2 regions of the Paenibacillus sp. CECT 9249 genome follow, and region 2 is predicted to be linked to the other one. Evidence: riboswitches for the same ligand, from Rfam matches in the RefSeq annotation. Region 2 holds a riboswitch; the other holds the start of a gene.
The links. Region 2 has a riboswitch for S-adenosylmethionine ahead of LQ229_RS04025 (methionine ABC transporter ATP-binding protein). Riboswitches for the same ligand answer to the same signal wherever they lie in the genome.

Region 1: linked by a shared signal. The riboswitch ahead of metA (homoserine O-succinyltransferase) and the one ahead of LQ229_RS04025 (methionine ABC transporter ATP-binding protein) in region 2 are both predicted to bind S-adenosylmethionine.

Annotation. Positions count from the first base shown of each region.
Region 1 covers NZ_CAKKLI010000001.1:331,524-346,188, forward strand. Annotated here, with positions in the region: gene LQ229_RS01520 (sensor histidine kinase) at 1-29, opposite strand, end outside; gene liaF (cell wall-active antibiotics response protein LiaF) at 30-857, opposite strand; gene LQ229_RS01530 (hypothetical protein) at 1,016-1,153, opposite strand; gene LQ229_RS01535 (3D domain-containing protein) at 1,175-1,666, opposite strand; gene thrS (threonine--tRNA ligase) at 1,936-3,876, opposite strand; gene LQ229_RS01545 (putative sporulation protein YtxC) at 4,279-5,205, opposite strand; gene mqnC (cyclic dehypoxanthinyl futalosine synthase) at 5,392-6,525, opposite strand; gene LQ229_RS01555 (aminotransferase class I/II-fold pyridoxal phosphate-dependent enzyme) at 6,690-7,865, opposite strand; gene LQ229_RS01560 (PLP-dependent transferase) at 7,871-9,040, opposite strand; gene metA (homoserine O-succinyltransferase) at 9,073-10,014, opposite strand; SAM riboswitch class I at 10,097-10,205, opposite strand; gene corA (magnesium/cobalt transporter CorA) at 10,658-11,593, shown strand; gene LQ229_RS01575 (HRDC domain-containing protein) at 11,704-12,711, opposite strand; gene LQ229_RS01580 (DUF3055 domain-containing protein) at 12,960-13,250, shown strand; gene LQ229_RS01585 (ROK family protein) at 13,741-14,622, opposite strand.
Region 2 covers NZ_CAKKLI010000003.1:114,350-129,014, reverse strand. Annotated here, with positions in the region: gene LQ229_RS04095 (hypothetical protein) at 499-753, opposite strand; gene LQ229_RS04090 (NAD(P)/FAD-dependent oxidoreductase) at 754-1,950, opposite strand; gene LQ229_RS04085 (NAD(P)/FAD-dependent oxidoreductase) at 2,366-3,370, shown strand; gene LQ229_RS04080 (hypothetical protein) at 3,465-3,734, shown strand; gene LQ229_RS04075 (sporulation histidine kinase inhibitor Sda) at 3,751-3,882, opposite strand; gene LQ229_RS04070 (YheC/YheD family protein) at 4,157-4,819, opposite strand; gene LQ229_RS04065 (iron-sulfur cluster assembly accessory protein) at 5,154-5,507, opposite strand; gene mqnE (aminofutalosine synthase MqnE) at 5,876-6,982, shown strand; gene LQ229_RS04055 (FAD-dependent oxidoreductase) at 7,022-8,083, shown strand; gene LQ229_RS04050 (YuzB family protein) at 8,095-8,349, opposite strand; gene LQ229_RS04045 (NifU family protein) at 8,431-8,676, shown strand; gene LQ229_RS04040 (SDR family oxidoreductase) at 8,742-9,515, opposite strand; gene LQ229_RS04035 (MetQ/NlpA family ABC transporter substrate-binding protein) at 9,688-10,542, opposite strand; gene LQ229_RS04030 (methionine ABC transporter permease) at 10,788-11,459, opposite strand; gene LQ229_RS04025 (methionine ABC transporter ATP-binding protein) at 11,456-12,472, opposite strand; SAM riboswitch class I at 12,586-12,712, opposite strand; gene LQ229_RS04020 (Cthe_2314 family HEPN domain-containing protein) at 12,809-13,537, opposite strand; gene LQ229_RS04015 (UbiD family decarboxylase) at 13,527-14,665, opposite strand, start outside.

The DNA.
Region 1 (14,665 bases), on a different contig from region 2:
TTCGTGCTTTTCAATATCCGTGTGATCATCTATCCTACCCTGCTCACTTTCACGTCGCCGATAAAGGTGCTGACAATGATCCGCACTTTTTTGCCGGCTTCCATGTAGTAAGGCGTTTCCGATTGCACGCTTCGCATAAAGCCTCCTTGCGATTGATCCAGCACCTTCACATCTCCGATAAAAGCGCTGGAGGAGACCGTAACGCCGACTTCCACATCGTTCGGAACGAATACTTTGACATCGCATATAAACGCTGAAATATTCACTTTTGTTTCGCCGTAAGGAATTTGCGCTTTCGTTAAATCAAGCACGGTGTCACCGATGAAATGGGAAATGTTCATCGGCCGCAACTCCCAATAATCCTGCCCCATGTGGACCTCGCCGATAAAGCCCGATTTGTTGATCGCTTTCGAATCCCATCCCCAATCGGTCCAATCGTCATGATGACTTTGGTGATGAGGATCGTCGCCGATCGGCGGCATGGACGAATCGTAATGCCGCTCTCTTGAGCGCGGTTTCAGCAGCACATATAATCCTATGAGAATCAATCCCGCCGGAATGATATATTTAATCATATCCCCGATCGAAAAGGTGTACCAACCCAAATTTTGTCCGAGAAAATAACATCCGATCGCAATCATGATGAAACCGAATAGGGAAATGGAGCGGTTGTTAGGGTGCCTGCCCGTCCCGACGAGATTGCATAACCCGATTACGATCAAAATAACCGGCCAAAACGTTCTAATCAAATCTCCTATGCTGAATGGGAGAATGCCCATTTGCCGCAATAGAAACAGTACGCCAATGCCGACAAGAAACAGTCCTCCGATCAGCCTGGAAAAAATATTTGAATTCATCTGCAACGCCCTCCGCTTGATAAACATCTTTCATTATATACAGTGTAAAGGTTGTTCAAGCAAAAAGACAGCGCCCCGGGGTTGAACTGTAAATCGGTCTCAAGACCGATTTACAAAAAGAGAGGGCATATCGTCGTTATGCCCTCTCGTCTGACAATTTATTTATTATTGTTACGTTCCGCCGTACGCCCCGCCCGTTTCGCGGCGGCATTCGTAGAAGCGGCGTCAGCCTCTTCCGCAAATTCCGCGTTAAATTTTTGGTTCACGCCCATTTTCGTATTTTTATTTTTAGCCATTTGCGCTCACCTCCACGGATATTATGCGGCGTCTTTTGGCGTTTTATGCGTAATGAAGGCTTCCTTGACCTGTTCGACCAGTTCCTCGGTCACTTTGCCGTCGCCGCGCTTCAGCACTTGGACGTTGACCGTTTTTTTGCCCCATTCTTTATATACTTGCTTCGTCGTATTATAGTAAAGATCGATTTTTTTTCCTTTAATGGCCGAGCCCGTATCGGCGACGATTCCGTAGCCGTAGCCTGGAATATAAAGAATCGTTCCCATCGGAAACACTTTCGGATCGGCGGCAATTGTCGAAATGCCCGCTTGATCGCGCCTTACTTTAATGCCCGAATACGTAATGCCGTATTCCGGATGGCCCGGTTTTTTCCCCGTCGATTCCACGCCTGCGGTATAACCGGTTGCAACGACTTTCACCGTCTCCAACACTTGATCCTGGCTCGGCGCGCTCACCGTCGTCGATTGCGGCTCCCTAGGCTTTTCTTTAACCTCCGGCGCTTCTTGCGCAATCATAAGATGGTTGCGGATATCGGATGTGTAATACGTTTCCTGAAATTTCTGTTGTTTCAAATATGAAACGACATCCGGCGGCAAACTTTGCGAATAGACGCGGCTTTCCGCCATTCCGAACATCGCAACCGCAACGGCCGCGATCACAACGATCAAGATTCGCCTCGGCAAATCGCAACATTTGGTTATCATATGGATACCTCCCCCTTATTGCGAAGGATGTCCAGGGATAACGCAAATTATACGCCGGGGCGAAATTTTTTATCTATTCCTTAGAAAATGCTGTGCGTGCGGATTTCTTCGGACAACTCGGCGATCGTCTCCTCGACCGGCTTCATGCCAATATCGCCCTGGCCCCGTTTGCGCACGGAAACGGAGCCCGCGTTCTGCTCGTTCTCGCCCACAATGAACATGTAAGGCACTTTCTCCAACTGGCCTTCGCGAATTTTGTAGCCGAGCTTTTCGTTCCGCAAATCGGCTTCTACGCGAATGCCCGCTTCTTTCAACCGCTCTTCGACCCGCTTCGCATAATCGTCGAACGCCATCGAAACCGGGAGCACCTTCGCTTGAACCGGAGCAAGCCAAAGCGGGAGCGCGCCGGCGAAGTTCTCCAGCAAAAAGGCGGTCATCCGCTCCATTGTGCTAACGATGCCGCGGTGGATCACGACAGGACGATGTTTCTGACCGTCATCGCCGACATATTCCAATTCGAACCGCTCCGGAAGCAGGAAATCAAGCTGCGCGGTGGAAAGCGTTTCTTCCTTGCCGAGCGCGGTGCGAATTTGCACGTCCAGCTTAGGGCCGTAGAACGCCGCCTCTCCTTCCGCCTCGAAGAACGGAAGCTCCAATTCCTCGACGACCTCGCGCAGCATCCGCTGCGACATTTCCCACATCTCGTCGTTTTGAAAATATTTTTCCGTATCTTGCGGATCGCGGTAAGACAACCGGAAACGGTAATCTTGAATGCCGAAATCTTCATATACTGTCCGGATCAGATTGACGACGCGGGCGAATTCTTCTTTGATCTGATCGGGACGGCAAAAGATATGCGCGTCGTTCAGCGTCATCGCGCGCACGCGATGCAAGCCCGTAAGCGCGCCGGACATTTCATAGCGATGCATCGTGCCGAGCTCCGCAATTCGGATCGGCAAGTCGCGGTAGCTTCGCATTTCGCTCTTGAACACCATCATATGATGCGGGCAGTTCATCGGGCGAAGCACCAATTCCTCGTTGTCCATGACCATGGTCGGGAACATATCTTCCTGATAATGATCCCAATGTCCCGATGTTTTGTATAATTCGACATTGGCCAGAACCGGGGTATATACGTGCTGGTATCCGAGACGTTCTTCCAAATCGACGATATAACGTTCCAGCGTGCGCCGAAGCTTCGCGCCGTTCGGCAGCCATAGCGGCAAGCCTTGTCCCACTTCGCGCGAGAAGCCGAATATTTTCAGTTCTTTGCCAAGCTTGCGATGATCCCGTTTTTTCGCTTCCTCCAAAAAATGCAAATGCTGTTCCAACTCGGATTTTTTCGCGAAGGCCGTTCCATAAATCCGCTGAAGCATTTTGTTCTTCGAATCGCCCCGCCAATAAGCGCCGGCTACGCTAAGAAGCTTGAACGCTTTGATCCGGCCGGTCGAAGGCAAATGCGGCCCGCGGCACAGATCGAAGAATTCCCCTTGATCGTACATAGTAATGACGGAATCTTCCGGCAAATCGCGAATTAGTTCCAGCTTTAAATTGTCGTGAAGCTCCGTATAAATGCGGAGCGCCTCCTCGCGGCTGACGACTCTGCGGCGGATCGGCAAATTTTCCTGCACAATCTTCTCCATTTCTTTCTCGATCTTCGCCAAGTCTTCGGGATTGAGCGAATGCTCCATATCGATATCGTAATAAAACCCGTCTTCGATGACCGGACCGATGCCGAGCTTGACGGCCTGATTGCCGTAAATCCGTTTGATCGCTTGCGCCATCAAATGCGCCGTACTATGACGGTATACTTCCAAACCGTCCTTTGAATCGAGCGTTACGATTTCGACCGCGGCGTCTTCCGTAAGCGGCGTATATAAATCGACCGTTTTACCGTTTATTTTTCCTGCGATCGCATTTTTCTTCAAGCCGCTGCTAATCGAGCCGGCTACGTCCTCAATGGTGCTTCCGCTCTCGTATTCCCGCACCGCGCCGTCCGGCAAAGTAACTTTAACTGACATGGATTTAACCTCCTCAACGTAGTGAAAGGACCTTGAAAAACAATCCTCCCTGTAGTCGCTTGAACGCAAAAAAACCCGTCCCGCAAAGGGACGAGTTGTCGACTCGTGGTTCCACCCTAATTCGATCCGGCGCTGTCCTGCAGCGGCATCGGATCCTTAAGCGCATTCGGTAACGGGAATGAATCGGCACGCCTTACTGCTCTTTCGCCCGCGGCAATCCATCCGCCTGGCGCGCAAGGTTCAAACGTGCAGCTACAAAGGGGTAAACCGCCGGCGGTTACTGGAGGAAATTGCAGCCTACGTTTCCTCTCTCTGGACAGACCGGAGGGCGATTCGTTTCTTTGTCAACGCTGTTCAAGCTCCATATAATATCAGTTATTATAAATCCATTTGCGCCGGCGGTCAAGTGCATTGATCCTGGTGCTGCTTGTCGGTGTGCAAATACGGCGCGCAGTCCGAGCAATACACGCATACTTGGACCCTGTTCTCGAATATTTGCCGAATCGTTTGAATGACCTGCTCTTCGGGATGGCGCGTATGAATATAAATGTTTTGCGGCGAAACGGAAATGAGCGTGCTGACGATCATATCCTCCATCTCCAGCTCTTGATCGGGGAGCTCGATCACGATTCCTTCCGTTTGCGTCGTTTCGATTTGAACCATATGCTCGTTGAGCAATTCGAATTGATGTCCGCCTTTATGCATCAAATGCGCGACCGGAATTTTCGTTTCCTGCAAATACACGAAATATTTCAAGAGTGCGATAAATTCGTGGTATTGCTGGTCCAATATATATTCGTCCACGGCATATTCGACGATTTCGCGCAGCTCTTTCGCATACTGTTCCATCCGAAAATGAATAAATCCGTCCAAATGCACTTTCGTATGCTTATCGCGAAAATATTGCAGAAACGAAGAGGCTACCGTTCTTTTCCGGCGATCCCGGTTTTCGTACTCGCTCATTTCGAGATCCGTCCCATTCAACAAACGCATACAGTACTCCTCGACTTGCTCTACCGCATCTGTTCCTTCGAAGCGGCATTGTTTCGCGATCATTTTCCGCAGCAGCATGCTTTCCTTTTCCTTCAAGACGTATTCCGCCAACGCATTTGCCGCTTTTTTATATATTTCTTCCGTACCGGAATCGCCGTTTGCATCGGATGAAGGTCCGTAACAGATGAAATTCGTTTCACCCGCTCGCGTCGCGAAACGAAAGTGGACTCCTTCCTCTTCTGTATGTAAATCGTCGAATTCACGGGTGAAGCAATCGTATAATTTGGAAATGTCTTTCGCGGAAGTTTCCGTCATCGATACTGTAAAAAGTTCCATGGACTCACTCCTCAACGTTTGGTATATCCGTTAACGCGATTTCTTTGATGCCTTATTCAGTATATGGGGTTTCCGAAACAGATATACGACGATGAATTTGGAAACTCCGCCGCAAGAAACAGGAAAAAACCCCGGAAAGCGTCAAGCTATCCAGGGTTAAAAGCGTAATCTAATCCGTCGAACTATTTAATTTTGCATGACGAAATCGCGCTCGACCCTCGCATTCTCGTCAAAGATTCGCAATATATTATATTTGGTATCGCGCTGCGCCGGCGTTTTCCCCGCTTCGCGGATGATTTGCAACGTCGAACCGATGTTGACTTTATGCGTTGCCCCGGCCGCGGATACGACATTCTCTTCGATCATCGTGCTGCCGAAGTCGTTGCAGCCGTAAGACAACGTTAATTTGCCGATTTCCGGCCCCATCGTAACCCAGGAAGATTGGAAATTCGGGATATTGTCAAGCGTAATGCGGCTGATCGCGAGCGTCTTCAAATATTCTTCCGGCGTCGCGCGCTCGACCCGAATATTGGTGTTATCGGGTTGGAACGTCCACGGGATGAATGCCAGGAACCCGGCGGACGGGTATTTATTCGCAATGCATTCGTCCTGCGCCTCGCGGACGCGCAGCAAATGCAGCGCACGCTCTTCCATCGATTCTCCGAATCCGATGACCATTGTGGCCGTCGTATTCATGCCGATTTTATGCGCCGTTTGCATAACGTCCATCCAATCGCGCCAGGAGCCTTTTAATTTGCTTATTTTGCTGCGCGTACGGTCGTCCAATATTTCCGCTCCGCCGCCCGGCAACGAATCGAGTCCCGCTTCGTGAAGCTCGCGAATGACTTCTTCCAGCGACAAACCGTCGGATACCTCTTTCATCTTCAAAATTTCCGCGGGAGAAAAGGAATGCATCGTAATATCGAACCGTTTCTTAATTTCCCGCAGCAAATTCGTATAGTAGCTGAACGGCAAATTCGGGTTGGTTCCGCCTTGCATCAATATTTCCGTTCCGTTCACGTCGATCGTTTCTTGTATTTTTTGGAAAATCGTCTCATCCGGCAATACATAGCCTTCCTCATGCCCCGGACGACGATAAAATGCGCAAAAGCGGCAATATACGTCGCAAATGTTGGTGTAATTAATATTTCGGCCGATAACGAACGTCGTTATCGGTTCGGGATGCCATCGCTTCATGACTTCGTTGGCGACATGGCCCATTTTCTCGACTTGATCCGATTCGAACAGCGCGATACATTCCTCCAGGCCGATCCGTTCCCCTTGCAAAGCTTTATCCAGTATACGATCTATCGAACCCATCGTAGTATAGCATCTCCCTTGTTATGAATTTTACAATATACGAATTCCGTCCGTTTGTTTCATCGTAACATAATTTGCAAAGAAAAACAGCACCTTTCGGCGCTGTCGCTTATCGAAAAAATGCAAGGTTCCTGCGCGGGCTTCCTTGACATCCTTATACAAGATCAATCTTGCAGCGCTTGGGATAAATCGTCGATCAAATCGCCGATATGCTCCAATCCTACCGAAAACCGCAGCAATCCGTCGCCGATCCCCCGCTCCAACCGAACTTCGCGCGGCATCGCCGCATGGGACATCATCGCCGGGTAGGACAAGATGCTTTCCACCGCACCCAAGCTAACGGCAACAAGCGGAATCTGCACTTTGCCGAGCACTTGCTTCGCCTTCTCTCCCGATCCGACGTCGAAGGACACGACGGCCCCGTAGCCGGACGATTGCTTCTCGTGAATGGCCCGTCCAGGATGATCTTCCAATCCCGGATAGTATACTTTGACGATATTCGGATGCTCCGCAAGCCAAGCCGCCAGCTTGCGGGCGCTCTGTTCCGAATGAGCCATACGGGCTTCGAGCGTTTTCATCCCTCGCATAAGGAGCCACGACTCCTGTACGCTGAGCACCGTCCCCATCCCGTTCTGCAGCTGCTTCAGCCGGCGGCCGAGGGACTCGCTGCCGGCGACGGCCAGCCCGGCCAGCACATCGCTATGGCCGCCTAGAAATTTGGTCGCGCTATGCAGCACGATGTCGACGCCGAGCTCGATCGGCCGTTGATGATACGGCGTCATGAACGTATTGTCGAGCAGCGTGAGCAGGCCATGCGATTTCGCCCATGTTGCGACCGCTTCGATATCTGTAATTTTCAACGTAGGATTGGACGGCGTTTCCAGGAAGACCGCTTTCGTATTCGGTTGCAAAGCCGCCTTCACCCGGTCGAGATCCGTCATATCGACAAACGTCGTTGCAATGTTCATTCGATTCAAAATCGTCGTCAGAAAACGGTAAGTCCCCCCGTAAACGTCTTCCGTCACAATGACATGATCGCCGCTGGAAAACAACATGAACGCCGTGGAAATGGCCGCCATGCCCGAAGCGAACGCGAAACCGCCCGCCCCTCCTTCCAAAACGGCAATGTATTGCTCCAAAGCGTCCCTCGTAGGATTGCCGGAACGGGAATAGTCGAACGGCGGCGGATCGTTAATGTCGCGATGATGAAATGTCGACGCTTGATATATCGGCATGCTGGACGCGCCGGTCGCCCCGTCGATCTCCCCGCCGAAATGCAGCAGCCGGGTTGCGAATCTGCGCTGCCGATCCGAAATTTGCTTCTTGTTCTGATCTTTCATATCGTCTATTCTCCTTCGATTTCCCGTCTTGCCGCTTCGATCGCCCGGCCAAGATCTTGAATGAGGTCGTCTACATGTTCGATGCCTACGGAAAAACGCAGCAATCGATCGTCGACGCCTACTTTTTCCCGTATTTCGGGCGGAATGTCGGCATGCGTTTGCACGGCCGGATAAGTCATAAGCGATTCGACGCCGCCCAAGCTTTCCGCAAAGGCGATTAAACGAATATGGCGCAGTATCGGCTCGATATACCGTTTATTTTTCATTTTGAACGAGAAGATGCCGGTGTTGCCGGAAGATTGCTTGTTCTGCACCTCGTAACCGGGATGATCCGGCAGCGCGGGATAATACACTTGTTCCACTTGCGGATGCTCCCGCAAATATTCGGCAATGCGGAGCGCGTTATATTGATGCCTTTCCATCCGCAAAGCCAGCGTTTTCATGCCGCGCATCAATTGGTAGGAATCGGACGGGCCCAGCACCGCGCCGATCGAGTTGTGCAGAAACGCCATTTGTTCGGATAACGACTGTCCTTTCGTCACAATTATGCCTGCCAACACATCGTTATGGCCGCCCAAATATTTGCTCGCGCTGTGTATGACAATATCCGCGCCGAGTTCTAGCGGACGTTGGAAGAAAGGCGTCAGAAGCGTATTGTCCACAATGGTGAGAATTTGCTTTTTGCGGGCCCATGCCGCCACCGCCCCGATATCGGTAATCATCATAAGCGGGTTCGTCGGAGTCTCGATCAGCACCGCTTTCGTATTCGGCAAACAGCTCGCCTCGAGCGCGTCGAAATCGTTCGTATCCACATAAGTGGCCGTTACGCCGAACCGGCTCATCACGCGTTCCAACAAGCGGTAGGTACCTCCGTATAAATCGAGGGAAACGATCAGGTGATCGCCTTGCCCGAACAATGCGAATATCGTCTGCAGCGCCGCCATCCCGGAGCTGCAAGCGAATCCCGCGTCTCCGCGCTCCAAATCCGCAATCGCTTCCTCCAGCACCGCGCGGGTCGGATTTTTCGTGCGGGAATAATCGAATCCCGTGCTTTCTCCCAACCGCGGATGCCGAAAGGCAGTCGCTTGATAGATGGGAAAGTTAACGGCCCCGGTTGCCGGTTCGTTTACGGAGCCGATTTGCGCCAAGCGGCTCTCTATTTTTAAATCTGACATAGGATGGTGCTCCCCCCGATCGTGGTATTCGCTCAAATCCAAGCGCCGTAGTCGACTTCGACTCCCGCATTCAGATCGTATGGCGTTTCTTGATAGACATAGTAGTTCAGCCAATTCGAGAACAACAGGTTTGCATGCGACCGCCAAGTGGAAAGCGGCGGCTTTGTCGGATCGTCGTCCGGATAATAATTTTTCGGAACCGCAATTGGAAGCCCTTTGCTAACGTCGCGGTCATACTCCCATTTTAAAGTACAAGGATCGTATTCGGAATGGCCTGTGACGAAAATTTGTTTGCCGTCTTTCGTCGCGGCGATATAGACGCCCGCTTCTTCGGATTCCGACAGAATTTCCAGCGACTCGACCGATTCGATGTCCTCTTTGCGCACTTCCGTATGCCGCGACTGCGGCACGTAGAAAATGTCGTCAAAACCGCGCAGCAGCTTGACGTTCTGCTTATTGACCGTATGGGCGAACACGCCGAAGCATTTTTCCGCGAGCGGATATTTCCGAATTCCGTAATGATAGTACAGCCCCGCTTGGGAAGCCCAACATATGTGCATGGTCGAAGTAACGTTCGACTTGCTCCATTCGAGAATTTCTTTTAATTCTTCCCAATAATTCACTTCTTCGAACTCCATTTGTTCGACCGGCGCCCCGGTGACGATCATCCCGTCAAACCGCAAATGGCGGATCTCATCAAACGTTTTATAAAAGGTTTCCAAATGTTCGGCCGACGTGTTTTTCGACTTATGCGATTTCGGATGAAGCAGCACAAATTCCACCTGCAGCGGCGTATTTCCGATTAAGCGCAATATTTGCGTTTCGGTCGTTTCTTTCGTAGGCATCAAATTTAAAATAGCAATGCGCAAAGGCCGTATATCTTGATGGTATGCCCGCGATTCATCCATAACGAAAATATTTTCTTGAATCAACACTTCTTTGGCCGGAAGCGAATCCGGAATTTTGATCGGCATAAAGCTCACTCCTTTGTCTCAAATATAAAATGAGAAAAACCTTTCTCATACGAGAAAGGTTGTCATGTTCGTTCATGAGCCTTTCTCATCTGTCAGAAGCTACGCTTCCGCAAGAATTAGCACCGTACTATACTTAATAGCCGGTTGCCGGGTTTCATTGGGCTAGTCCCTCCACCTACTCTTGATAAGAATTGCTATGCAATATTCAGTTAATTTTAATAACTACTTTAATCGAAATACAGGCGGCAGTCAAGACTTTTTCGAGCATCCGGCGTGCGAACGATTCGGCCTTGCCAACCGCCGCACATTTTGCCGGCGGACGCCATAATTTATGATAGGTCGACGTCATGATTTTGTCTTGAAACATCAATGGACGCGCGTTATACTAAACAAGTGCTTGAATAACGAAATGGAGAGGTGAAGCCGGAATGGATGGCGATCCGAGGCCGAAAGGGGTTCGCAACTTCCCGCAACTGCATAGGAACGAAGTCAGCGTTCGATGTTTGACGTCCGGTGGAACGAACCGTTATCGTTATTGCTTGCATATTCGGTAAACCGCGGCGTTATATTCGCATGCCTGATTTCTTCCTCTGCTCTTGCGCGCAATGCAAGCAGTAAGGCAATCGAAGAGGAGTGAAATCGGATGAAAATACGTTTGGTACACGACGGCGCGTTTACATTGATCGATAACATCCATCAAGCGTTGGATGCGCCGAGTCAAGGTTTTTACTGGATTGACGCCGACGTCGACGATCTTGTCGTTTTGCAGCCGTTGTTCGGCATGCATGATTTGGCGGTGGAGGATTGTTTAAGCGAAGAAGAACAACGCCCGAAAATCGAAATTCATGAGAGCCATTATTTTATCGTCATCAACAGCATTCGTTTTGACGATGAGGAAATTTTCCTGCGCGCGCTGAATATATTTCTGGGCAGGCATTACATCATTACCGTTACAAAGCAAAAAATCAACGAGCTTCGAGCGGTCAAACCGCTGCTCTGGGAACAAGAAGTCGACAAGCCCGACCGGTTCTTGTATCATCTCGTCGACCTGGTCGTAGACAACTACTTTTCCGTCGGCGATCGGATCGAAGTCCGGATCGAGAATTTGGAAGAAGATATATTGATGCATACGAAGAAAACGCATCTGAATGAAATTATCGGATTGCGAAGCGAAATTTTATGGTTGAAAAAAGTGCTTAACCCGCAAAAAGAAGTGATCGCTACATTAAATAAGAAAGATTTGAAATTGATTGACGACGAGTTGCAAAAATATTTCAGCGACATTTACGAAAACGCGGTCAAAATCTCGGAAACATTCGAGACGTACCGCGACTTGATGAGCAACTTGCGCGAAGCTTACCAATCGAGCATCGCGAACCGCGCCAACGATATTATGCGCGTATTCACCGCGATGACCGTCATCTTCCTGCCCCTAACGATTATAACGGGCATATACGGGATGAATTTCGACAATATGCCGGAGCTTCATTGGAATTTCAGCTACTACGTTGTGCTAGGCTTCATGCTGACGTTAGGCCTCGGCATGTTCTATATATTTCGCAAGAAGGATTGGTTGTAAAAGGCTATCAGCCGATATATCGGCTGATCTCGGATAAGGCCGTCCCCATCGGCAAGTTGAACCGCCGCCAGGGGACGGCCTTATGCCGGCTTATGCCGGTATGAATGGCGCTACACCGCCTGTTTCACCGCTTCGCCTTGGCGCCGGAAACGAAGCCGCAGCAAGCGAATCCGCTCATATAACAAATCGATATTGTCCGCTTTCATAATATCGTCTCCGTACGCTTGCAATAAGACAGGCTTTACATATTTATCGCCCCTCGTTTGCATCGCCTCCCAGATCAAAGCCTGTTCTTCCGCCGGCATATCCCGAAGCTCGCGTTCGATCACCGGTTCTACATCGTAGCCGTCCCGTTCAAGCTCTTCCAGCATTTGCACCAATTCGCGGCGCTGCATGCCGCACTGTTCTTGCAGTTCCGCAATGGACCGGCCTTGCTGGACCCCCTCGAGAAGGCGGCGACGCCCGGTTAGCTTGTCCATTTCCTGCTTATATTTCACTTCCTTCTGCTTGTACAGCCACTGCGTAAATTCCAGCGGATCGAGTTTCTCCTTCACCCAATCGAGCGGAAAACGATGCTCGCGCGGTACCTCTTTCGTAATTTCGATAATGCCCGTTCCGTACAATTCGACTTTGTTCTCGCCGAAACCGGGGATTTGCAGCAATTCCTCCGGCGTTTGCGGAATAAACGTGCCGATTAAGCGCAGCATTCGATTGGTGGCGACGAAATAAGGGGCTTTCTTCACGGCGGCGGCCTGCGAACGCCTCCATTGGGTCAACGCCGCATACAGCGCTTCGTTCGGATTCAAATCGCTATAGCATGCGAGCATTTGCGCGCCGTACATTTTCGACGTTTTGTCCGTACGGTCGTCCAACATCCCGTCAATAACCGGCGAATATCCTTCTCCAAGCTTCACCGCGATTCCATGGCGAAATACCGACAGAAGCTCTTGCCAAGATCCCCCCTCGTACCACACGGTTTGCTCCGCATGGCCGTCCGGTTTCGGCTCGTCCCAGAACAAATGCCACTCACCGTGCCGTTCGCAGATCGACACCTGAGCCGTAACGATCCGGTCGTGCTCCGTCCGTTTCTCCAAACTGTTCAAAAACACAATATTCATACTGCTTGCTCCTCCTTTATTCTCGTTTGAAAAAATTCCGGACAAACAAAAAACACCCCTCCTACGTCATGTAAGAGAGGTGCTTCCTCCGTCCGATTTTTCAATTACCCTTATTATACCATGCAACCGCTTCCTGTCAATCCTGCATCGAAAACTTCCGTCATGCCTCTTCGGATTGGCATCGCAGAAGGTTTATAATATAATGAGTACGAATCTACGAAACCTTAAAGGAGCTTAATGCGATGTCCATGCTGGAATTTGATTTTTTATCCGATCATACGGAAGATACGTCCACCCGATTCGTTACCTTTATCGGAAACAGCTATAAACGATTCGATCTGGCCATTACGAAAACGAACCGCTTCTACGGCAAACAACTGGTGGTCGATCTACAAAACGGAATTACGGCCATTATCGGGCCTGACGACTTGGAAGAAGAAGGCTATTTGGAGCATGTGTATAAATTATCCGAGGAAGAAGCGGCAGAATTGCGCGAATTTTTATCCCAAATCGTCGGAACGGTCAATTTTACGGATTGATTGAAGCGCAAGGCGAAGGTTCGGTCGTATAACGGGGTATCGCTTCGATCGAAGCGATTCGCTTTCGTCCGATGCGGCCGGCCTTGGCAGCGGATGAATGCGCCGCTCCCCTTTTGTCGAAATCCCCGTCGTTCAGACGGGGTTTTTATCGTTTCCGGGCTGGGGAAGGAACGCTTCCAATCCGGCGGCATTGCTTCGATTCTTAGTCGGATGAAGCGCTCGTTATCCAACATGATAGCGCAGCCCCCTGCGTCTCCCCCTATCTCGAAATAGCTCCGAAATCCGGCGTTAATCTGCGACTCGATCGCCGAACCGGGAGATTAAAAGGAAAAACCGGAGCTAACCCATAGCAGATTCGCCAATTCATGAAATCCGCACGAAATTAACTCCGTAAAATACCGCAAAATCTCACTTTCCACTCGACGAGAACAAAATAACTCCAAGTTTTACCGTTAAATAAAAGGTTCGTTCCTTATGCGTACGTCGGGCGCTATTGTTCAAGGAGCGTCTGTCTGGCCAGCGCGAGCCCGCCGCATAAGCCGGCGTTGTCCCCCAGTTTCGGCGGAACGATATATTGATCGATCCGTTCCAAAATGGCGGCATGATGCACATAACCGTTCAACAGATGCTGCACTTTCGTATGGATGAGGGGGAACATTTGCTCCTGCTTCATGACGCCGCCCCCCATGACGATAATTTCCGGCGACAGCATCAATATGCTGTTCATGAGCGCCTGCGCCAAATAATCGGCTTCCATCTCCCATGCAGGATGATCCAAGCCGAGTTCGAACCCTTTCTTGCCCCAACGCTGCTCGATCGCCGGCCCTGCCGCCACGCCTTCCAGGCAATCGCGATGATACGGGCATTTGCCCTCATATTTATCGTCCGGATGACGGCGCACAAGAATATGCCCCATCTCCGGATGCGATAAACCGTGCAGCAGGCGGCCTTCCACAATGATCCCCGCCCCGATTCCCGTGCCAACCGTAATGTACATACAGCTATCGTAACCTTGCGCCGCTCCCCAAGTCCATTCGCCCAAAGCGGCGACGTTCACGTCCGTATCGAAGCCGATCGGAACGGAAATCCGCTCTTGCAGCGCACCGAGGAAATTGTAATGTCCCCAATGCGGTTTCGGCGTACTCGTTACATAACCGTAAGTCGGGCTGTTCTTCTTCGGATCGATCGGACCGAACGATCCTACGCCAAGCGCCGCGATGTCTTTCCCGTCGAAATAATCGAATACCCGGCCGATCGTTTCTTCCGGCGTTGTAGTCGGAAAGCTGATCCGGTCGAGCACTTTGCCGTCATTCGTCCCGATTCCGCACACGAATTTCGTTCCGCCCGCTTCAATTGCTCCTAGAATGCTCATGTACCTGTTCTCCTCCTATTGTCATATCCGAACCTTCGTCATA
Region 2 (14,665 bases):
ACGAAACTTAAACACGCTAATCGCCTGTAAATCATCATGTTGCAATGTCTAACGAAACTCAAACACGCTAATGAGGGGAAAAAAGGCGGTGCAATCGCCGATTTCCAATGAATAACGATGCGTACTTTCGCTAGAATGGGGACGTCTTCATTTTGAGTCGAATAAGAATTTCCAGTTTCGTTAGCGCCAAACAAGGAGCGTAGGTCCGCGCGATCGCCTTCGAAATGTAGGAGATATCCCCTTCTAAATGCGCGAGAAAGCCAGTACCATCAACGGTGGCGAATGATGAAGCAGACTCCATTGCGGGTTTTCGAAGCTATCAACTTCTCGATGCAACGCTAGTGGCAAGGAGCCGAATTACATTCATTTAGCGCCTATTTTTCCATTTAATAATGTCTAGCGACACTTGACGCATGCGCCCCGTCTAATCGGACGCATCCGCCAGCCGCTATATATAAAAGGGTTGAAGATACGATTCTTCAACCCTTTTGCACTCTTTTATTGATCGTCTTCTGCCCGTTCCTGCCTCATCGACTGCATGAACTCTGCCGTAGCTCGGTCGCGGGCGCGTCCTTTTTCTTTCAGCCTTTCAATCGCCGGCATGATCAACAGATCGACTTCCCTCTGCACGGTGTAGGCGAGATCGTACCGATTTTGCGATTCCAGGAACGAGCCGACCTCCATCAACGCATTGTAGCGGTCCAGTTCCTCACGGGTTAATAGACCTCTAACTTGTACGCTGCAGTGGCGCATTTAGAAGAACTTCCCTTTTTTGAGCACTAACGGAATGCCTCCGATAATGAACAAATATCGAATATCCACCGCTTTTTTCAGTTGGGCGGCGATAAATCCTTTAAATTTGCGGTTGCCGACGACGCCGATCGCTTCGCCTTTCCCTAAGGAAGCAACCGTTCCTTTATTGCTGAAAACGAATTTTTTCGGCTGCTGATTCCGGATCGAAGCGACGATGTTATGCGCGCATGTGACGCCTTGCTGCATCGCGATTTGCGCTGTCGGCGGATACGGACGCCCTTCCGGATTGAACATGAGCGAGTTGTCTCCAATAATATAGATGTTATCATGGCCCGGCGCGCGCAAATATTCATCGACCTTCACCCGTCCGCGCATCGTCTCGAAACCGGCTTCTTCGATCATATGGTTGCCGCGGATTCCGCCCGTCCAAACGACCGTACCGGCTTTAATAAATTCATTTTCTCCGACAATGACGCCATCCGGCGTGCATTCTTTAATCGCGGTGCCGATTTTGAACGTAACGCCTTTCTTTTTCAGCACATCCATGGCGTACTCCACCAATTCCGGATCGAATCCCGGCAAGGCGCTCGGAGCCGCTTCGATATTATATATTTTCACCAACTCAGGGTCGACGTCATATTCTTTGCAAAGCTTCGGAATGCGGTCCGCGAGCTCCGCGACGAACTCGATGCCCGTAAAACCGGCGCCGCCAACGACGAAGGTCAGGCATTCCGTACGCGATTGATCGCGCTTATAGCGGGCGAATTGAAACTCGATATGTTGACGGATAAAGCGAACAGAGTTGATGCTCCGAATGTTCATCGCATGCTCGGCCATTCCCGGAATTCCGAACGTTTCAGGCTCTCCGCCCATTGCGATGATTAAATAATCGAAAGACAACGCGCTGCCGTCTTCAAGCAGCACTTTTTTGTCCTGGAGACGAATTTGTTGAACCGTCGCTTTGACGAAATCGATTTTGAATTCGTCAATCAGCTTGGATATCGAAACGCGGGCGTTTTCCATTTTATCCGTACCGGCCGCGGGCATATGAAGATGCGTCGTAAAATAATGATAATCATGCTTATTGACCAACGTAACGTCGGCCTCGTTATAATTCAGTTCTTTTTGCAACCGCTGTGCAGTCAGTATCCCTCCGTATCCGGCTCCGAGGATGACGATTTTCGGTATGTTACTCATCAACAATCCCTTCCATTTCGTAAAATTTGTGATTTTCTCTAATTTTTTTATAAAAGTTTGTGAAAAATTACACAATAATAACCAAAAGTTTTGTTTTCCATCTTGGAAATAGGATCAACATTTTGTGAACAATTTATGAATAAACCGTTACAAAATATCGCAAATTACGACACCTAATTTTTATAATTCAAATGAAATCATATCATTTTTCAAAATAATATCAAGTCTTTTTTCAAAATCAATGATCAATTTATCATATCGGCATTTGAAGTTTGATATTTATTAACAATTGGCACGCCAAATGAGGTTTTCTTTCCCTTCCCACTAAGCTTATAATAAGAGAGGTTGTTCAAAAAGCTCCCTTTTTGAACAAGCGGAAAGAAACCTATTTTATAAGAACTTCGGAGGTGCTTTTGTGGATCAGCAACAACATACATCTCACGATATCGTAGACATCGTCATTATCGGCGGCGGACCCGCCGGAATGTTTGCCGCATTTTACGGCGGCATGCGACAAGCGTCCGTCAAAATGATTGAAAATATGCCGCAGTTAGGCGGTCAATTATCCGCTCTCTACCCGGAAAAATACATTTACGATGTAGCCGGCTTTCCGAAAATTACGGCACAGGAGCTTGTCGACAATTTGAAACAGCAAATGGCGCTCTTCGATCCGCAAATCTGTTTGGACGAAAGAGTTCTGAACGTTGCAAAAAAGGACGAGCGTTTGTTTGAGATTACGACCAATAAAGGGGTCCATCAAGCGAAGGCGGTTATTATTACGGCAGGAGTCGGGGCTTTCGAGCCGCGCCGTCTCGAATTGCCCGAAGCCGCTTCGTTTGAGAATAAAAATTTGCACTATTTCGTCAACGATTTGGGGCAGTTCTCCGGCCAGAACGTCCTGATCAGCGGCGGCGGCGATTCGGCCGTCGATTGGGCCCTCATGCTGGAGCCAATCGCGAAGCAAGTTACGCTCGTACATCGCCGCGACAAGTTCCGGGCGCATGAACATAGCGTGGAACGGCTGATGGCGTCCAAAGTGAATGTCGTCACATTCGCCGAAATTACGGCGTTGCACGGCGGCGACCGGATCGAGAAGGTAACGCTCGCCGACATGAAAACGAAGCAAACGCAGCAAATCGACGCGGACGCGGTCATTGTCAATTTCGGCTTCGTCTCTTCTCTCGGACCGATTGCGGAATGGGGGCTGCAAATCGAGAACAACTCGATCGTCGTCGATTCCCGCATGGCGACGAATATTCCCGGCATTTTCGCCGCAGGCGACATTACGACGTATCCCGGCAAGCTCAAACTGATTGCCGTCGGATTCGGCGAGGCGCCTACGGCGGTTAACAATGCCAAAGTGTATATCGATCCGAACGCCCGGCTTTCCCCGGGCCATAGCAGCAATATGAAGTTGTAGATCTCCGATCGTTGTAAAAACGGCTGTATTGGGTATCCTACTCCTTAACAATCGACGCATCGCATGATGCCGGAATGTAAGGAGAGGATACCTTTTGTTTCATTTGTGCCCATTATGTAATGGTCTCACTTCGTTAGAGGTTGCTTGCCCGGTCTGTACGCATCAGACGATCGATTACGGGAAATTGGACGATTTCGCCGGCCCGTACAGCCCGTACGAACCGTTGCATCAAGCCGCGGCAATGTCCCAAATTTTGCTCGCCGAAACCGACCGCGAACATTACTGCGTGCATGTGCTGTATTGCGCGAATTGCAACAGGGATTATCGCTGTAAAATTCAAGAATGGGGATCGATTGTTACGTGAAATGAAGGGGGAATCGTTACGAAAGAATAACCGGCAATTTTCTTCGATCAATTTCATTGAATAAAATTTGTATGAATTCTTTGTCCAGTTGCAATTCAACCGCTTTGTAATAAGATTCGAGCAACATGGTGTCGGAAAGCAACGCCATAGATTTTCACACCCTTTCCTAATATTTCCTACGAATCTATCATAACATGCCCAACTTTAACAGAACAAGCGTTCCGGTTATCCACAATTCGCTGTGGAAATCCTGTGAATACTTTGTGAGCAAGTAATGAAATCCCTTTGTTATTCGGGTGGATAATGTGGATAGACTTATTCACAATCGATAACCGGAACGTTAATAATAAAAAACTTCTATTAATCTATCATCCGACAACAACCGAAAACTATCGACCAACCCGCCCCCACCGACCGACCGATCATTGCGGCCGCGTGTTAACTTCGATAATCCAAACTTTCCCGCTTCGATCAATGCCATAATCGAATCCCAATTCGCCGATCCCCGGAAAACGCGCTTCCAGAATCTCAGTACATTTTCGCGTTAAGATCCGCATCTCGTTTCGTTTCGGTTTGACCATCGCTTTCGAGAAAGAATGGCGGACCGCCGGCGCGAAACGGATCATCGTCCCGCCTTTGCACAAATTGGTGACGAACAAGCCTTTGCGGGCGAGACGTCCCAACATCGAGCGAAACACCCATCTCCCTTCGGTTTTGACATATTTCACGCGGTAATCGATCGGCCGGCCTTGGATCGTCGCCAAATGGATTCCTTGCTGGATGATGTAGCCCCGTTTTTTCTTCACCCGTGCCAATGAGTGGAACAACCTTTCAAAACCTTGAAACGATCTTTTATGGGAAAGATACGTATAGGAATACATGTCGCCTTTCTTACTGACCTTAATCACGCCGTAACCGCCGCCACCTACGACCGGCTTTATAACTACCATTCCGTAAACGGATAACATGTGCCGCAAATTGTCCGCATTGAATTTTTTCGTCTGAGGAATATGGCCAGCTACCATTGCATCGGAAAGCAACGCTTCCGTTTTTAGCCATTTATTGGCTAACTGTCTTCCTGGCATATGCGTCTCTCCTCTCTGGTGGTATACTTATTCATACTCAAACGGGACGTGCACCTCTTGTATGTTTATCCAAGGCTAGCGCCTTATTTTAATAGAAAACTAGACTAAGAGCCTAGAAGAGAGGGCGGTTGTCGGCAGAACGCAGGACTTTCGTCGATTTAATTGAAAGAATCGTGATACTCTGAAGGAAGGGGATAGCGGCAAAAGGAAGGGAATTAAACGAGGAAAAAAAAACGCCGCGTAACGCGGCGCTCTCTTCCTAACGAGACATTCGTCTGCTTGCTTATAAAGTTTATATTGCAGTTTCCCGGAATTTCCCGTGCACGAGAGGGAGTTAACATTCGCTTGGCGTTCCCGCTTCTTCGCGCGTGCGGAACGACGATCCGCAGCCGCATGTCGCGATGGCGTTCGGATTATGAATAGTAAACCCTCCGCCCATGCCTGATTCTTTATAATCGATTTCAACGCCGTACAAATATTTCGCGCTGTCTTCGTCGACAACGACTTTCATCCCTTTAATATCAAGAACTTTATCGTTATAATTCTGCTCGTTGTCCAGACCCATGCCGTAGGAGAAACCGCTGCATCCCCCCGCTTGCACCGCAATCCGCAGAAATAAATTCGGCGTTTCTTCCGCTGCAAGCATTTCTTGTATTTTCTCAATCGCCGTATCGCTGATTGTAATCACGGCAACTACCTCCTCCTAAACCGTCTTATTAACAGTATACCGAACTATTCATTCTCTCTCAAGTGACATTCGCTAAGTTGGAAATATACTCGCTTTTTTATGGTAACCGTATTGCCCCTCTCCTATGTGAGGTTTATAATAGAAATCAGATTCACGAACCCAACCCTATGGCACAGCCGCGGTTAGCGGTTGTTTTTGCGCGAGTCGGCGCGCTTTTTTTATGCAAGCCGTACAGGCGCTGTTTTATTGCATTATTTTTAACCAGCGGTTTATTTTCCAATGGCAGCTTATTAAGTATTTTTTTTCACATGCCTGATCACTTGTTGTGATAGGCTGTAATCAAAACACCCGCAAAAGGAGGAGCCGAAATGTCGACAATCGTGACAAGCAATACCGACAATCAAATGGCTGAAATTATTGAAAAAGTAAGACATGGACAACGTTTAAGTCTTGAGGACGGCGTTTATTTGTACCAAACGGACGATTTGCTTACGCTTGGCCAGCTAGCCAACGAAGCGAACTTGAAGAAAAACGGGAAGAAAGTCTATTTTATCGAAAATATGAGCTTGTACTTTACGAATGTCTGCGAAGCGCATTGCGCATTCTGCAACTTCCGCAAAGACGAGGGCGACGAAGGCGCTTATACGCTCAGCGGCGAGCAAATGATCGAATATATCGAGCAGCATTATCATCCCGGCATCCGGGAATTCCATATTGTCGGCGGCCACAATCCGCATGTCCCTTTTCAATATTACGTCGATTCGCTTAAAGCGTTGCACGAACGGTATCCCGATGTAACATTGAAGGCATACACTGCGGCGGAAATCGAATTTTTCACCCGCATTAGCGGATTAAGCACGAAGGAAGTGCTTCAAGAATTGATGAAAGCCGGCCTGAAGTCGCTGACCGGAGGCGGGGCCGAAATATTATCGGATCAATACCGGAAAAAAATGCGTGTCGAAAAAGCGAATGTAGAACAATATTTGGAAGTGCACCGGACAGCCCATCAATTGGGATTGCGCACGCATACGACGATGCTGTACGGTTCGATCGAATCGCATGAGGATCGCGTGCGCCACATGCTCCATATTCGCGAACTGCAGGATGAAACGAACGGTTTCATGGTATTCATTCCGCTGTCAATGCAGCCGAGAAGCCCGAAAGCCGACATCCGCCGCAGAAATTCCGCGTACGAGGATATGAGAACGATCGCGATCAGCCGACTGATGCTGGACAATATTCAACATATTAAAGCCTACTTCATTAATATCGGCACGCAATTAACTCAAATGGCGCTCACGTTCGGCGCATCCGACGCGCACGGCACGATCGTGAAGGAACGCATCAGCCACGCCGCGGGCGCTTTGACGCCGGAAGGTTTGACGCGGGATGAATTGATTTGGCTAATTAAAGGCGCAGGACGCATTCCGGTCGAGCGCGATACGTTCTATAACGAAATGAAAGTATACGAATAGGGCATCCTAATCACTGACAAACTAGAAAGGAAGCAATTCATGAAGAAATTCGTCATACTTGGAGGGGGATACGGCGGGCTTGCCATCGCGAACCGGTTGCTGGAAGGCGATATTCCGTCCGATACGATCATCACGTTGGTCGACAGAATGCCTTACCAAGGATTAAAAACGGAATTTTACGCGCTGGCGGCGGGTACGATATCCGATCTTGACGTTCGCGTCGCCTTTCCTTCCGATCCGCGTATCGAATATAAATACGGCGCCGTAACCGGGATCGATCTGGAGAGCCGAACCGTTACCATGGATCAGGAAGAAACGATCGAATATGAATGGCTTGCCATTGCTTTGGGTTGCACCGACAAACATCACGGCATCCCCGGAGCCGATCAATATACGGCGAGCATTCAATCCTTGGCGAACACGAGAAAAACGTATGCCATCTTAAACGATGTGAAGCCTTACGGCGAAGTTAATATTATTGGCGGAGGGCTAAGCGGAGTGGAAATTGCGGCCGAGCTGCGCGAAAGCCGTCCCGATCTGAACATTCGGATTTTGGATCGCGGCCCGCGGGTGTTGTCCGCTTTTCCGGAGAAGCTTTCGCAGTTCGTTTCATCCTGGTTTGTCGAACACGATATCGCGCTCTGCTCTCATATATCCGTAAGCAAAATCGAGCCCGGCGTCATCTACGATCAGGAGAGACCTATATACGGAGACGTCGCGGTATGGACGGCCGGCATTCAACCGTCGGAAGTCGTGCAGAAGCTGAACGTGCCGAAAGATGCGCAAGGCCGCATCTTGCTGAACGAGTATTATCAAATACCGTCCTACCCGGAAGTATACGTGGCCGGAGACTGCGCGAGCCTCGCCTTCTCCCCCAGCGCGCAAGTTGCGGGCGTGCAAGGGGATCAGATCGCGCAAGTCGTGCAGGCGATATGGCAAGGCCAGACGCCGCGCCTGGACAAAATCCGCTTGAAAGGCGTGCTCGGTTCGTTAGGCAAAAAATCCGGATTCGGTTATATGGGCAAAAGAACGTTTATCGGACGGGTGCCGCGCCTGCTCAAAATGGGCGTGCTGTGGAAATCGAAGCATCACTTCGGGTAAGCTAAACCCGCTCATCCGATATGATCGTCGGGCCAAGCTTCGATTTCTTTCACCTTTTCCATGATGGCGTCGTACAGCTTCTCCGCCGATTCGGCCGCGACGATTTCGCCGTTCACATAGGCGTAAGGAAACAAATAACACTCGCCGCAATTGCCGAGGCAACCGTACTCGATGACGTCGTATTCGGGGTTTCGTTCCAATCTGCGCATCGTTTGATCCGTTCCGTGATGCATATTGCCGGCGCAAAACTCGATCACAGGGCGCATGCTTTCGTCCCCCTTCTTCGTTCGGGCATTTTATTTTACAATACTTTATAATATAATATATAGAGAAAGGAGTTGAAAGATATGAGCCAAGAAGTACAAAACAACATGTACGATGAAGTGCTTGAAGTTCTTGATAAACTTCGTCCGTTTTTGCAGCGCGACGGCGGCGACGTTGAGCTGGTTGACGTCGAAGACGGCATCGTCAAATTGAAACTGATGGGTGCATGCGGCAGCTGCCCAAGCTCGACCATCACGCTGAAAGCGGGAATCGAGCGCGCTTTGATCGAAGAAGTTGACGGTGTGCAAGAAGTCGTACAAGTATTCTAATTTTCATAAATTTGAAAGGGCCTTGCTTCGGCAAGGCTCTTTTTCCGTTCCGGCGCCAATCCGCCTCAAGCCCGCTTGACGACGGCGCGGATCGGATCAAGCCCCCCGGAGACATCCAAGATGTTGCCGGTAATAAAATCCGACTGCGGCTGGCATAAAAACCGGATCACCCTGGCGACATCCTCGCCCGTGCCCGGCCTGCCGCGCGGCGACTCGTCGTCCCTGACATGTTCCGCTTCGGCAATTGTCTTCTCCTTATTGTCGCCCCGAATATCGCCCGGGCAGATCATATTGACCGTAATGCCGTAAGGGGCCTCTTCGACCGCCAGCGATTTCGTGAAGGACACCAGGCCGACTTTGGCAGCGGCATATACGGCCCGATGCGGCCATGCCCTCGCTTCGGCAGCATGCCCGAACCCGAAATGGATAATCCGGCCCCATTGGTTCCGGCGCATTCCAGGCAATACGAGATGATCGAGCATCATCGTGCCGACGAAATTGCCATTCAGCAAATAAGCGATCTCATCCGGCGTATATTCCGCAAAGGTTCGCCGTTCGCGAATAAAAGGTCCCGCATTGTTTACCAATATATCGATCGCGCCGAATTGCGAATAAGCCGTTTCGACCAGCTTCTCGATATGTTCCTGCTTGGAAACGTCGCCATGAACCGCCGCGCATCGGACGCCTTTCGCTTCGATATCCGCCTTAAGCGCCATCGCTTCGCGCTCGCTATGCACATAATTGACGACCGTATCGCAGCCTTGATCGGCCAACGCAAGGGCGGCCATCTTGCCGAGCCCTTTGGCGCTCCCCGTAATGAGGGCCACTTTTCTACTCAACGTCTTACCTCCTTCAAAGTTGTACAACATAACCGCTGCGGACAGAACATGCGCGTCCGGAGCCGGTACATGTTCAAGTATAAAAGATTGTCCGGTAAACGGCAAATCCCGCAGAGGGCCTGCCTCTGCGGGATGATGTTTTCGCTATGCAATTGATTGCTGTCTTTGTTCCTTAGAATGCCGGAACGATCGATCCTTCATAAGTCTCTTCGATAAATTTCTTCATATCGTCGGAAGTAAGCGCCGCTGCCAGCTTCTTCATTGCGTCGGAATCTTTGTTATCCGGACGGGCGACCAAAATGTTGGCGTATGGAGATTCTTGATCCTCGATAAAGAGGGCGTCCTTCGTCGGAACAAGTCCCGCTTCCAACGCATAGTTCGTATTGATCAGCGCTACGTCCACTTCATCCAGTTGGCGAGGCAGCATAGCCGCTTCCAGTTCGATAATTTGCAGATTTTTCGGATTTTCGGTAATGTCGGCAACGGTCGACGTGATGTTCGTATCGTCTTTTAACGTGATCAAACCGTTTTTCGCCAGCAGAATCAAGGCGCGTCCGCCGTTGGTAGGGTCGTTCGGGATCGCCACTTTCGCTCCGTCCGGAATTTCCTCTACGGAGCTAACTTTTTTGGAATACGCGCCGAAAGGCTCGACATGCACCGCCACCACGGAGACGAGGTCCGTGCCGTTTTTCTCGTTTTGTTCGTCCAAGTAAGGCTGGTGCTGGAAGAAGTTCGCATCCAGTCCTTTCTCCGCCAATTGCGTATTCGGCAAGATGTAGTCGGTAAACTCTTTAATTTCGAGTTTCACGCCCTCTTGCTCCAATTGCGCTTGAATATGTTTCAACATATCGCCGTGCGGCGTAGGCGATGCGCCGACCGTCAGCGTCACCGTTTGTTCGGCAGCGGAGCCGTTCTCGTTCTGAGCGGCAGGCTGCTGCGAAGCGCCGTTCTGAGCCGGCTTATTGCCGCAAGCGGCCAACACCGCCACAAGCGTCAAGCTAACAATTGCAAGTACCCATTTTTTCATCTTTGTTTCTCCCCTCAATCATCATTTTTTAAATAAGGATTTATATATATGCGTGTTCAAAAAGTCGGCTTTTCAGCACCGAGAAGGTTGCGAGAACCCGAAGAAGGAGGAGCGCAGTGTAGGCAAAACCTACATGAGCACCGGACTTCGAGGGTGAACGCAAGATTCGATGTCGAATCTGCCACCAGTCACGCTTCGTGATCAAAAGTTGACTTTTTGAACAACCTCTAAAATGGAATTTCTCCTTATTTTCTCGTAAAGTGCCGCACTAACCGGTCGCCCGCCATTTGCAGCAATTGCACCAGCAATACCACGAGCACGATAGAGACGATCATCGTTTCCGATTGATAGCGGTGATATCCGTATCGGATCGCCAAATCGCCCAGTCCGCCTCCGCCGACCATGCCCGACATCGCCGTATAAGAGACGAGCGTGACGACGGTAATCGTGATGCCCGCAAGGAGGCCTGGCCTTGCTTCAGGCATCAGCACTCGCATAATGATCTGGAACGTGCTCGCCCCCATCGCTTGCGCGGCTTCGAGCACGCCGCGGTCCACCTCCCGCAGCGACGTTTCCACCAAACGGGCGAAGAACGGAGCCGCGCCGACGACGAGCGGCGGAATCGTTCCGAGCACGCCGATCGATGTGCCGACAATCGATCTGGTGATCGGAATCATCGCAAAGATTAATATAATAAAAGGAATGGATCGCAAAATATTGACAATAAACGAAAGTACGGCGTATACCGCCTTTCCCCAGAACGACGAGGACCGGGCTGTAAGAAACAATACGATCCCGAGCGGCAGGCCGATCATAATGGAGAACAAGGACGAAGCGCCCAGCATACGCAGCGTATCGAGCGTCGCCTTGCCCATTTCCGGCCAATTGACGATCGAAAAATCGAGCGCGGCCGTCATCGGATCACCTCCACATCAAGCCCTTGCGCCGTAAGCTTGTCAATCGTCAGGCCGATATTGTCGGCGCTGCCCTCTAATCTTACGATTAGCTGGCCGTACGGCGTATCTTTGATCGTCGATATCGTGCCTTGCAATATCGCGAAATCGACATTCGTCTCCCGCGTCGTCTGCGACAGCGTGGATTCATACGTTTTCTCTCCGAGAAACGTAATCTTCACCGCCCGGGACGAAGCCGACTGCGACGTCGCGATCGCCGCCCGCAATAACTCGCCCCCGATGCCGTCGCGGGCGATAAAGTCTTTGGTCACTTCATGCTTCGGCTTCAGGAACACGTCCGTTACCTCGCCTTGTTCGACGATGCCCCCTGCATGAATGACAGCCACGCGGTCGCAAATGCTCTGAATGACATGCATTTCATGCGTAATCAGGACGATCGTGAGATGAAACCGCCGGTTAATATCCGACAGCAGCTTTAAGATCGAATCCGTCGTCTGCGGATCGAGCGCCGATGTCGCTTCGTCGCATAACAGCACGTCCGGATCGCTGGCGAGCGCTCTTGCAATGCCCACCCGCTGCTTCTGCCCGCCGGAGAGCTGGGCCGGATACTTGCTTGCATGCTGCTCCAATCCGACGAGCGCAAGCAATTCGTTCACTTTGCGCTCGATTGCGTTTGCAGGCGTTTTCGCCAGACGCAGCGGAAATGCGATGTTGTCGTATACGTTCGCGGAAGAGAGCAGATTGAAATGCTGGAAGATCATGCCGATTTTGCGGCGGCGCGTCTGCAGTTCTTTTTTGTCCAGCGCCGTAAGCTCGATCCCGTCTACCCACACTTCCCCTCCCGTCGGTCTTTCCAGCAAATTGATGCAGCGGATCAGGGTGCTTTTGCCCGCGCCGGAATGGCCGATCACTCCGAATATTTCGCCTTTGCGCACTTGCAAATCGACATGCTCCAAAGCCGTCGTTTGGCGTGCGCCTTTGCCGTATTTTTTCGTCAAACCTTTTAATTCGATCAATTTATCACCCTCTTATTTCGAAGAATGCTAGATTCATTGCCGTATTCCAATATGAAAAACCCTTTCGCGGACAGATGCGCAAAAGGGTTGTTAGTCATGTTCAGCAACAGCCTCTCTCATCTGCCGGAATGATCCATTCCGAAGGAATTAGCACCATGACATTAACGGCATGCGAACCGCTTGCCGATAATCGGTTGCCGGGCTTCATCGGGCCTTTCCCTCCGCCGCTCTCGATAAGAAACGAATTATGAAATTAGTTTGAGTATACTAGGTCTTTGCACATGAGTCAATGGAAATTAGATGAAAAATTACAATAAAATTTTCACGGAGCGAAATTTACGATTTCGCGCGCAGCAATCGAGCGATATGCTGAAACGACGCCAGCAGCGTCTTGCATACCATTTCCAACGCCTGATCCAAATCGGCAATATTGTGACCGATGTCTTCCAGCTTGACTCTGCCGTCCAGCGCCTGATGACGCTGCCAAAGATCGTCCTGCATTTCGCTGTTCATATAATGAATTTCGGTATTCCGCTGTTTGCGCAGCCGGCTCATCGGATCTTTGTACGATTCCTTAATGGCTCCAAGCTTCTCGGCAAGCTCGGGTTCCGTCCCCGTATATCGCATTTGCCGCAAAACGGTGAAGTAAGAAAACCGCTGCTTCACCTTCCCGGTATTCAGCTCAAGCACCCCGTTGAGCAGCGTGCCGAGCTTGTCCAACACCGAGAACACGCGAATAAGCCCGTTTTTGTAAAAATAGAGATGACGGCGGTAATCCGTTTCTTCCTCGGGCGTCATTTCGTCCTGATACGTCTTCGTTACCCGCGAATGGAAGCGTTCCGCCGCATACCGGCTCTGTTCCAGCTCGTCGAGCGACGTAATCAGCCCGCGTGCCCATATTTCGTACTTGCGCCATATATGCTTAGGATCGTTGTCCGCATTCGTCAGTCTTTGCAGTTGAAGAACCGTTCGCTCCATCGCTTCGAACGTCGAGCGGAGCAGCCCTTCATTATGTCTCGGCGCTTCGCCGAACAAGCCTCGCAGCATTTGCGTCTCACGCTCCATTGGCAAAATACGACTTCCAACGGTCATCCACCAATTTCACGATATCTTCGCGCGGGAACAATTCGTCCGGATAGCCGGGCTTCATGCGCGCGTCGATGACGATCGGAACATCGTATCCGAGATGATGCTGGTGAACTTCCGCGTGAGCGAACATATCCGTAGCCGGGTTGAATCGCGTAAACACCGTCCATAAGAACGAAGCCTGCGTTGCGGCAATCCGCGCATCGTCGACCAGAACGACGAGCGGCCAAGCCGTTCCTTTGGCTCGCAATCGCGCGAGCAGCCGCTGGGCCAACTCCGGTTCCGCTTCGTAAGATGCGCCGGATACGACGAGACAGCCGCCGCAGTATACTTCAATATTGTCGATTTCCTCGATGTCGCCTTCGCCGTAACTGCGCGGCAATTCGCGAACCGGCTCGCCGACGCCGAGCATGATCGCCTTGCTGCCGTGATTCAATCGAAGTCCGGTATAATCGAGCGTATCATGCGACGTTTTATTGAGAATGAACAAGTCCGTCTTCGGATCGAACCGTTCAAGCACCGTTTCCATCAAATGCCCGAAATTCGCCAAGTCGAGCGATTGATCCGTTAATATTAAAAATTTCGTCAGCGTCAGCTGCCCTTGGCCGAGAATGGCGAAGCCGCTCGTCAACGCTTCCCGCGAGTAGCTCTCGCGCACGATCGCCGCCGCAAGCGGATGAACGCCCGTTTCCGCATACGCCCATAGCGATTTGACGCCCGGCAGCGCAAGCGGATAAGCAGGCGCAAGCAGGCGCTGCAAAAATTCGCCTAAATAATAATCTTCCTGACGCGGTTTGCCGACAACAGTTGCCGGGTAGATGGCGTCTTTCCGGTGGTACATATGGCTGACGTTCAGCACCGGAAAGTCGTGCACCAACGAATAATAGCCGTAATGATCGCCGAACGGCCCTTCCGGCCGGCGCACATGCGGCGGCACCGTCCCGCGGATCACGAACTCCGCTTCGGCCGGCATGCGATGGCCCCCGAGCGGATCGTCCACCATCGGCAGCTTCTGTCCCATAATGAGCGAAGTCAGCAGCAGTTCGGACAATTGCTCCGGCACCGGGGCGATCGCAGAAGCGATCAACGCGGGCGGGCCGCCTATGA